One region of the Arthrobacter sp. P1_B9 genome, then DNA from elsewhere that is predicted to be linked to it. Evidence: riboswitches for the same ligand, from Rfam matches in the RefSeq annotation. Region 1 holds a riboswitch; the other holds the start of a gene.

Region 1 (5,074 bases):
TGTTCCGGATCAGCGACAGCGTGGACGGCATCAGCATGGCGCCGAAAAGGCCAAGCCCGGCGCGGCCGGCGATCAGCCATTCCGCACTCGGCGCGAACGCCGTCACGGCCGACACCGCGGCAAAGCCCGCGCTGCCCACGAACAGCAGCCGGCGCCGGCCGATCCTGTCGCCCAGGGAACCCATCGCGACCAGGAGTCCGGCCAGGACCAGGGGATAGGCATCGACGATCCAGAGCAGTTCGACGCCGGAGGCGGTCAGGCTGCTGGCGATGGCCGGCAGGGCGAACGTGAGCGCGGTGTTGTCCACGGCCACGAGCAGGACGGGGAACATCAGCAGGGCCAGCGCCACCCAGTCACGCCACGGTGCCCGGGGTCCGGTGGCCGCAGGAGTGCTGGTGGCTACGGTGATCGATGAAATGCTCATAAGGATAACTGTACCGTCTGGACGGTACAGTTAAGAAATGCGCGCGCGGACAGGCATGATGGGAGGCATGCCCAGGAAACCCGTCGCCCGCGAGGCCGTCCTCGATGCCTTCGAATCCCTGCTCATCGAAGTCGGTGAACGCGCCGCGACGCTGGACGCCGTCGCGCGCCGGGCCGGCGTCTCCAAGGGCGGCCTGCTCTACCATTTTCCGACCAAAGAGGCCATGATCGCGGTCCTGCTGGAACGGCTGGACCGGCTCCTGGCTGCCGATGTTGCGGCCATGGCGGCAGCCCCGGAAGGGGCGGCGGCGTACTTCATCAAGTCCTCGGTGTGGGCGGACACGCCCATGGACCGGGTCTTCGTGGCGGCCACGCGGCTCGCCGAGGTGGCGCACGGGGAAACCCTCCGCCGCTTCGCCGCCGGCCAGGCGAGCTGGCTGGAACTGCTGGCGGCCGACGTCGGGCCCGCCATGGCGAAGGCCGTCTTGTGCATGGGGGACGGGCTGTACTTCAACGCCATGCTGGCGCGGGGTCCCGGCGGGCCGCCGCCGGAAGTCGAGGCGGACGTCCAGAGCCTCCTGGCCGCCGTCGAGCGCCTGCGCGGCTGAAGCCCACACCCACACCCACCCCTACTCCCCGCCGACCCCCTACTCCCCGCCGACCCCCCTTACTCCCCGCCGAATTCGCCGGAAGCGTTCGAGTACGCCGGAAAGTTACGGCGACTCCGGGCGTTTCCGGCGAATTCGCGCCGCCGGATTCGCCGCCGGGTGGCTCGTGGCCCGTAACCTGGGTCCGCCGCCGGGAGGGAGTTTGCGGACGCGCGCCCGGCATAGGACAATGAGAGCTGTGACTGTTGTCACCCCCGATTGAACACCCAATTAAATACGCCTTTGATCTGCGGCGGGAGAGTCCTGCAAGTAGGTACAAGCAGGCGCCGTAGGAGCAAACCCTCCCCAGGAATCTCTCAGGCCCATGTACCGCCGCGGCAAGGCATCTCTGGAAAGTAGCAGGCGTGTCCCGGACATGCTGTGCTCACCGACGGTGCAAGCGGAGCCCTGAAACGCGGGCTGCGCGGAAACTCTCAGGTCCAATACAGAGCGGGGAGGAACCCGAATCAATGTGGCGTACCCTGCGCCGCCTGAGTTATGGAGTTCCTTGTGACTGTTACCCCAGCCTCCACGTCCTTCGTTGACCGGCATATCGGCGCGCGCCGCCAGGCCGACGTCGACGCCATGCTGAAGGCTGTCGGCTACGACACCGTCGACGCCCTGGTGGACACCGCCGTTCCGAAGGACATCCGCCAGGACGCCGACCTCGCGCTCGCCGCGGCCCTGAGCGAGGTCGAAGTCCTCGCCGAGCTGCGCAAGCTGGCGTCGAAGAACAAGACCGCCGTGCAGATGATCGGGCAGGGCTACTACGACACGCTCACCCCGCCGGTGATCCGCCGCAACATCCTCGAAGCCCCGGCCTGGTACACCGCGTACACGCCCTACCAGCCGGAGATCTCCCAGGGCCGGCTGGAGGCGCTGCTGAACTTCCAGACCATGGTCCAGGACCTGGTCGGCCTGCCGATCGCCAACGCCTCCCTGCTGGATGAAGCCACCGCCGTGGCCGAGGCCGTGCTGATGATGCGCCGCGCGAATAAGAACAAGACGGCGCACGACGGCAAGACCGTCCTCGACGCCGACTGCCTGCCCCAGACCATCGCGATCGTCAAGGGCCGCGCCGAGGCCCTCGGCTTCGAGGTCGAGGTCGCCGACCTCTCCAAGGGCCTGCCCGACGGCGTCATCAACGGCGTCGTCCTGCAGCAGCCGGGCGTCTCCGGCCGCGTGTTCGACCACACCGCCGTGATCGCCGACGCCAAGGAACGCGGCGCCCTCGTCACCGTCGCGGCAGATCTCCTCTCCCTGACCCTGATCACGTCCCCGGGCGAGCAGGGCGCTGACATCGCCGTCGGATCCGCCCAGCGCTTCGGCGTGCCGCTGTTCTTCGGCGGACCGCACGCTGCCTACATGGCCGTCCAGAAGGGGCTCGAGCGCTCCATGCCCGGCCGCCTCGTGGGTGTCTCCAAGGACAACGCCGGCGTTCCCGCCTACCGCCTGGCCCTGCAGACCCGCGAGCAGCATATCCGCCGCGAGAAAGCCACCTCCAACATCTGCACCGCCCAGGCCCTGCTGGCCATCGTGGCTTCCTTCTACGCCGTCTACCACGGCCCGGACGGGCTGAAGGCAATCGCCCAGTCGGTCCACGTCCACGCGAAGACCATCGCCGCCTCCCTGAAGGCCGCCGGCCTGGATGTGCTGCACACCTCCTTCTTCGACACCATCACCGTCTCCGTGCCGGGCCGGGCAGCTGAGATCATCGCGGCAGCCGACGCCAAGGGCGTCAACCTGCGCGCCATCGACGCCGACACCGTCGGCATCTCCGCCGACGAGGCCACGACGGTTGCCGTCGTCGCCGACGTCATAGCCGCGTTCGGCGCGTCCGTGACTGCCGCGGCTGCAGGCACGGACACTGCGTTCGGCCTGGACCCCGCCGTCGAGCGCACCTCCGACTACCTGCAGCACCCGGTGTTCAACACGCACCGTTCCGAGACCCAGTTGCTGCGCTACATCCGTCGCCTCTCGGACCGCGACCTTGCCCTGGACCGGACCATGATCCCGCTGGGCTCCTGCACCATGAAGCTGAACGCCACCGCCGAGATGGAGGCCATCTCCTGGCCGGAATTCGCCTCCATCCACCCGTTCGCCCCGGAATCCCAGACCGCCGGCTGGCGTGAACTGATCGAGGACCTCGAAGGCCAGCTGACCGAGATCACCGGCTACGACCAGGTCTCGATCCAGCCCAACGCCGGTTCCCAGGGCGAGCTCGCCGGGCTGCTGGCGATCCGCGGCTACCACCTCTCCCGCGGCGATGCCCAGCGCAATATCTGCCTGATCCCGGCCTCCGCGCACGGCACGAACGCGGCCTCGGCCGTGTTGGCCGGCATGAAGGTCGTGGTCGTGGCCACGGCTTCGGACGGCACGATCGACCACGCGGACCTGACCGCCAAGATCGAGCTGCACAAGGACGCGCTGTCCTGCATCATGATCACCTACCCGTCCACGCACGGGGTGTACGACGCCGATGTCCGCGAGGTATGCGACGCGGTCCACGCCGCCGGCGGCCAGGTCTACATCGACGGCGCCAACCTCAACGCCCTGGTCGGGCTGGCCCAGCCCGGCATGTTCGGCGGCGACGTCTCGCACCTGAACCTGCACAAGACTTTCTGCATCCCGCACGGCGGCGGCGGACCGGGCGTCGGCCCGGTCGCGGCCAAGGCGCACCTGGCCCCGTTCATGCCGGGCAACGCTGCTGATCCCGCCAACGGCGCCGACGGAACCCCGATCTCCGCCTCCCGCTACGGCTCGGCCGGCGTGCTGCCGATCTCCTGGGCCTACGTGAAGCTGATGGGCGGCCGCGGCCTCACCGAGGCGACCAAGTCCGCGCTGCTCGCGGCGAACTACATCGCGGCCCGCCTCAACGACTCCTTCCCGGTGCTCTACACCGGCGAAGGCGGCCTGGTGGCCCACGAGTGCATCCTGGACCTGCGCGAACTCACGGCCAAGACCGGCGTGACCGCCGAGGACGTGGCCAAGCGCCTGATCGACTACGGCTTCCACGCCCCCACCCTGGCGTTCCCGGTGGCCGGCACCCTGATGGTGGAGCCCACCGAATCCGAGGACCTGGGCGAGATCGACCGCTTCATCACGGCCATGGTCGCCATCCGCGCCGAGATCGACCAGGTGGCCAACGGCGATTTCACCGTGGGGCACAGCCCGCTGCGCAACGCCCCGCACACCGCCGCTGCCGTGATCAGCACCGACTGGACCCGCGAGTACCCGCGTGAGCAGGCCGTCTTCCCGGTCCACACGCTCAAGCAGGACAAGTACTTCCCGCCCGTCGGCCGCATCGACGGCGCAGCCGGGGACCGCAACCTGATCTGCTCGTGCCCTCCCCTCGAGGCCTTCGAAGAAGACACAGCAATCCACTCCGACGACTCCGCCAACTCCGACTCTGACAGCTAGGGACAGCCACCGATGAATGAGAATTACACGGCACTTTACGAAGAGCACAAGAAGCTCGGCGCCTCCTTCACGGACTTCGGCGGTTGGCAGATGCCGCTGAAGTACAGCTCGGAACTAGCCGAGCACCACGCCGTCCGCAAGTCCGCGGGCCTGTTCGACCTCTCCCACATGGGCGAAGTCTGGGTCACCGGCCCCGACGCCGCAGCCTTCCTGGACTACGCCCTGGTCGGCAAGATCTCGGCGATGGCCATCGGCAAGGCCAAGTACTCGCTGATCTGCAACGAGGACGGCGGCATCATCGATGACCTCATCACCTACCGCCGCGGCGACCAGAAATTCCTTGTGGTCCCCAACGCCGGCAACGCGAAGGTCGTCGCCGCGGCCCTGGCCGAGCGCGCCGGTTCCGGAAAGGACGGCGGATTCGACGTCACCGTCCGTGACGCGTCCGCCGAGATCTCGCTGATCGCCGTGCAGGGACCCAAGGCCCAGGAGATCCTGCTGCGCCTGGTCCCCGCCGCGCAGCACGAGCTCGTCACCGGCCTGAAGTACTACGCCGCAGTGGACGTCCCGTTCATGTTCGCTGG
Region 2 (5,074 bases), on a different contig from region 1:
CGCCTTAATCGCAATAAGGAGCGTGTGATCAGTGACCTGAGCGATGATCCCTCGACAGGTATGGCTTGGGTGACGGCCGGCTACACGATCGAGAATTACGTTCCCGAGCACGTTCTCACCTCCGCGATACGCGCCGCGCATCCATCCATCCGCGCACGCGCTCTGCCCGAACAAGAGCGATGGTCGAATCCCCTCGCCACTGGTCGGATCGGAATCCAACAGCCGAGTAAAGTCGCCATTTCGAAAATGGCAGTGCGGAACTGGGACAACGAGTGGCCGTTCGACCTGAAGAAGCGAGTTCAGGAAGTCATCGCACTTGTCAGGTCCGCAAATATCCATACGTGAACCGTGCCGGCTGGAGGATGTTCAACTGCCGGGCGAGTCAGGTGCCACGGAAGGGCGATTCAGAGATTTCCGCGCAACGATACCTGAGGACGTTCAGGCGAAGGATGAGATACAAGTGCGCGATATCTTCTCATCCATAATTCGGAATTCACTAAGGGCAGCGAGCCGCGTTGGCATGCGGACGAGATCGGCGATAACTTCATGTTTTGGCCAGGGCGGACGTTCGGTCCCGGCTTCCTTGGGAGCGCTCGGTCAGGTTGGTTCCTACCGCTGCTCTTTGCTTGTGTTCGCGCGGAGTGCAAACACAGCGTCGGCCATTTGGTGGTCATGGCTGCGGGAGCTAGGGTAACGCAAAGGACTTTACTTTAAAGTTCAACTTATTTACTTGACGTAAGGTCCAATATCGGCCGTCGCAGGGTGCCTTGGGGCCGCTGTCCTCGACGGGCGTGTGATCCATAGGTCTGAGCCGCAGGCACCCGCAGCACCCCAATAGCCGCCACCAAAGACGACACCGCATCTGGGTCCGTCCCCGCGCCCACTGGATCCACGCCTTCGAACGTCGCGTCAATCAAGGCGGCGCACAGATACCCGACAACCTCCTCGCGGACCCCGGCCGAAACCGAATAGGCCCTCGCCCGCTCGCGCTGCGGCTGACCGGCTCAGGTGTTCGGGGATGGCCGCAGCCGGCCACGCGTGACTGCGGGGTCCGGCAACACAGCAGGGGGGCGCTATTAAGGACAGCGGACGACGGTGGGAGGTCCCGCCGTCGTCCGCCTGTACCGACTGTGAAATCAGATGGCTGGACTGGGCCGCCAGTTTCGGCGCTTACAGGTAGCTTTTTACGCTCGCGCGGAGTGCTTCGGTGTGCTCGTAGATCTCTTCCAGCGAGCTAATCGGCACCCGCGTCTCCTCCCGGTTGTCGTCGAAAATGCCGATGTACTTCTGGGTGCGGTTGAAGTGCAGTCGCGCGATCGGCTTGCGGTTGTTGTCGTCCAGCAGCACCGCGAAATACGATTTGGCATCCCTCTGCGCTACGCGAGCGGGCTTGACTTCGCTGCAAACGATGGCCCGCACGATCTGGTACCCCTCGATTTCCTCCAGCGTTGTTTCCAGGCCGTCAGCCTCGGCCAGATCCGCTTCGGCCACGGGTGCGCTGGTGACGATGGAAGCGGCAGCGTCGTCAGTTTGGGGAAAGGCCGGGGCGCCGAGGGCCTTCTTCAGCCGCTCGTTCACCTGATCGTTCAGGAACTGTTTGGACGCTTTGGTCACCAAAGCGGTGAATTGTTCACGCACCTTCTGGGTGTAGGGGCCCGTATACACCCGACCGGTGAGGAACTTGATCCACTCGTCCTCGGGCTCCTTGAATTGTGCCGCCAGGGTCCGCTTGAGTTCGCCGATGTATTTCAGTTCGCCGGCCGCGCTGATGATCGAGTCGAGATCAAAGACGTCCCTGGACAGTTTTTGCAGCTCCGGAATCAGGGATTCGTCGATGTCGTTCAAGTCGAGCACCAGGAATGGCTTGGCATCCATGCGGTTCGGGGCATCGAGGTCCGTGAAGAATTGGTACACCTCGCCGTTGGTGAGGATGGCGATTCTGGCGTTGGTGACGGCAAAGTACCGGAAAAGCTGAGAGGCGTGCTCGATCTTCACGGGTTCCGAGGACTTCTTGCACTCGATCAGGATCTGTACTTCGCCGTCCTTGACGATCGCGTAGTCGATCTTCTCGCCCTTTTTGAGACCCACATCCGCGATGAACTCCGGGACCACTTCCAGGGGATTGAAGACGTCATAGCCAAGGATTGTGGAAATGAAAGGCATGACAAAAGCATTCTTTGTTGCCTCTTCTGTCTGGATTACACCTCGCTGCTGGCGCACCTTTGCTGCCAAAGCCGAAAGTTTTTCTGCAAACTCCATTTGTCCCCCTACGAATTGATAGTGCTGCCCACCGTAGCGCAGGCCTGTGCCAATTTGATGAAAAGTTGCGTTTGAGGGGCCCACTGGGGATCCCAGCTCGCGGCCGAACGCCTCGGCCCGCTGATGCAGGCCACCGTCCCCACCCCCGCCACCGCCGCGCAGCTCGCCGCGTCCATCACCTTCCTGCTCAGCGACGACGGCACCAACATCAACGGCGCCATCCTCGCATCCGACGGCGGCTGGTCCGCGCTGTAGGGGAGCGAGCCGAACGCAAACGGACGGCGGCAGGAGGTCCCGCCGTCGTCCGCGGGAACAGCGACTCAATTGAAATAAATTTTGCATCCTGCCCGGGAACCGGATAAATTGTGAGCTGTGTCACCGACCAGTGGCACAGCTTATGATCTGCGGCGGGAGAGTCCTGCCGGTACGTTCAGCAGGCGCCGTAGGAGCAAATCCTCCCCAGGAATCTCTCAGGCCCACGTACCGCCGCGGCAAGGCAACTCTGGAAAGCAGTCCGGGCAACCGGGCTCACCGACGGTGCAAGTGGCGCGCTGCTATCAGCAGGGCAAAACGGAAACTCTCAGGTCCAATACAGAGCGGGGAGGAACCCGAATCATCGTGGCGTCTTGATGCCACCTGAATTATGGAGTTCCTCTCATGACGGTTCAATCGTCCCCGTCCACCTTCGCAGACCGCCACATCGGCGCCCGCCGCCAGGCCGACATCGACACCATGCTCAAGGCCGTCGGCTACGACAGCGTTGATGGCCTCGTTGACAACGCGGTCCCCGATTCCATCCGCCAGGAAAAGCCCCTCACCCTGGACAGCCCCCTCAGCGAAGTCCAGGTGCTGGCCGAACTGCGCAAGCTCGCCTCCAAGAACAAGACGGCCGTGCAGATGATCGGCCAGGGCTACTACGACACCGTCACCCCGCCGGTGATCCGCCGCAACATCCTCGAAGCCCCCGCCTGGTACACCGCCTACACCCCGTACCAGCCGGAAATCTCCCAGGGACGCCTCGAGGCGCTGCTGAACTTCCAGACCATGGTCCAGGACCTCACCGCGCTCCCGGTCGCCAATGCGTCCCTCCTGGACGAGGCCACCGCGGTTGCCGAGGCTGTGCTTCTCATGCGCCGCGCCAACAAAAACAAGTCTGCTGCCGGGGCCAAGACCGTCCTCGACGCCGACTGCCTCCCGCAGACCATTGCCATCGTCAAGGGCCGCGCCGAAGCGCTGGGCTTCGAGGTGCAGGTCGCTGACCTCTCCGCCGGTCTGCCCGACGGCGACATCAACGGTCTCGTCCTCCAGCAGCCGGGCGTCTCCGGCCGGGTGTGGGATCAGTCCGGCGTGATCGCCGAGGCCAAAGAACGCGGCGCACTGGTCACCGTGGCGGCGGATCTGCTTGCCCTGACCCTGATCACCCCTCCGGGCGAGCAGGGCGCGGATATCGCCGTCGGCTCCACCCAGCGCCTGGGCGTGCCGCTGTTCTTCGGCGGCCCGCACGCCGCGTACATGGCGGTGCGCGAGGGCATGGAACGCACGCTCCCCGGCCGCATCGTCGGCGTCTCCAAGGACAACGCCGGTGTCCCGGCCTACCGCCTGGCCCTGCAGACCCGCGAGCAGCACATCCGCCGTGAGAAGGCCACCTCCAACATCTGCACCGCCCAGGCGCTGCTGGCCATCGTGTCCTCGTTTTACGCCGTTTACCACGGCCCCGACGGGCTGAAGGCGATCGCCCAGACCGTCCACAACAACACCCGCGCCCTTGCCGCCACGCTGAAGATCGTCGGCCGGGAACTGGTGAGCGACTCCTTCTTCGACACCCTCGCGGTCCGCGTGCCCGGCAAGGCCGCCAAGGTCATCGCCGCCGCCGAGGCCCGGGGCATCAACCTGCGGCTCATCGACGCGGACACAGTTGGCGTGTCCGTCGATGAAACCACGACGCCGGAGGTCCTCTCCGCGGTGGTCGTCGCCTTTGGCGCCGGCCCGGTGGTGGAGGCCAAGGGCTTCGAACTGCCCGAGACGGTGCTGCGCACCTCCGACTTCCTGCAGCACCCGGTGTTCAACACGCACCGCTCCGAAACCCAGCTGCTGCGCTACATCCGCAAGCTCTCGGACCGCGACCTCGCCCTGGACCGCACCATGATCCCGCTGGGCTCCTGCACCATGAAGCTGAACGCCACGGCCGAGATGGAAGCGATCTCCTGGCCGGAATTCGCCTCCATCCACCCGTTCGCCCCGGACTCCCAGACCGAGGGCTGGCGGGAACTCATCAGCGGCCTCGAAGCTGACCTCGCCGAAATCACGGGCTACGACCAGGTCTCCATCCAGCCCAACGCCGGATCCCAGGGCGAGCTCGCCGGCCTGCTGGCCATCCGCGGCTACCACCACTCCCGCGGGGACGCCCGGCGCAACATCTGCCTGATCCCCGCCTCGGCCCACGGCACCAATGCGGCCTCGGCCGTGCTCGCCGGCATGAAGGTGGTTGTGGTGGCCACAGCCTCCGACGGAACGATCGACCACGCCGATCTTCAGGCGAAGATCGAGGCGAACAAGGACGCGCTGTCCTGCATCATGATCACCTACCCGTCCACCCACGGGGTGTACGACGCCGACGTCCGCGAGGTCTGCGACGCGATCCACGCCGCCGGCGGCCAGGTCTACGTCGACGGCGCCAACCTCAACGCCCTCGTCGGGCTGGCCCAGCCGGGCAAGTTTGGCGGCGACGTTTCGCACCTGAACCTGCACAAGACCTTCTGCATCCCTCACGGCGGCGGCGGACCGGGCGTTGGCCCGGTTGCTGCAAAGGCCCACC

What was found. Region 1 has a riboswitch for glycine ahead of gcvP (aminomethyl-transferring glycine dehydrogenase). Riboswitches for the same ligand answer to the same signal wherever they lie in the genome.
Region 2: another riboswitch for glycine. It lies ahead of gcvP (aminomethyl-transferring glycine dehydrogenase); the one in region 1 lies ahead of gcvP (aminomethyl-transferring glycine dehydrogenase).

Annotation. Positions count from the first base shown of each region.
Region 1 covers NZ_JBFUAA010000017.1:1,971-7,044, reverse strand. Annotated here, with positions in the region: gene AC1D1A_RS18650 (MFS transporter) at 1-424, opposite strand, end outside; gene AC1D1A_RS18645 (TetR/AcrR family transcriptional regulator) at 492-1,031, shown strand; glycine riboswitch at 1,315-1,413, shown strand; glycine riboswitch at 1,415-1,529, shown strand; gene gcvP (aminomethyl-transferring glycine dehydrogenase) at 1,569-4,490, shown strand; gene gcvT (glycine cleavage system aminomethyltransferase GcvT) at 4,503-5,074, shown strand, end outside.
Region 2 covers NZ_JBFUAA010000009.1:166,014-171,087, reverse strand. Annotated here, with positions in the region: gene AC1D1A_RS14195 (AAA family ATPase) at 1-345, shown strand, start outside; gene AC1D1A_RS14190 (type I restriction endonuclease) at 1,171-2,259, opposite strand; partial or broken gene AC1D1A_RS14185 (short-chain dehydrogenase) at 2,338-2,514, shown strand; glycine riboswitch at 2,658-2,755, shown strand; glycine riboswitch at 2,757-2,864, shown strand; gene gcvP (aminomethyl-transferring glycine dehydrogenase) at 2,917-5,074, shown strand, end outside.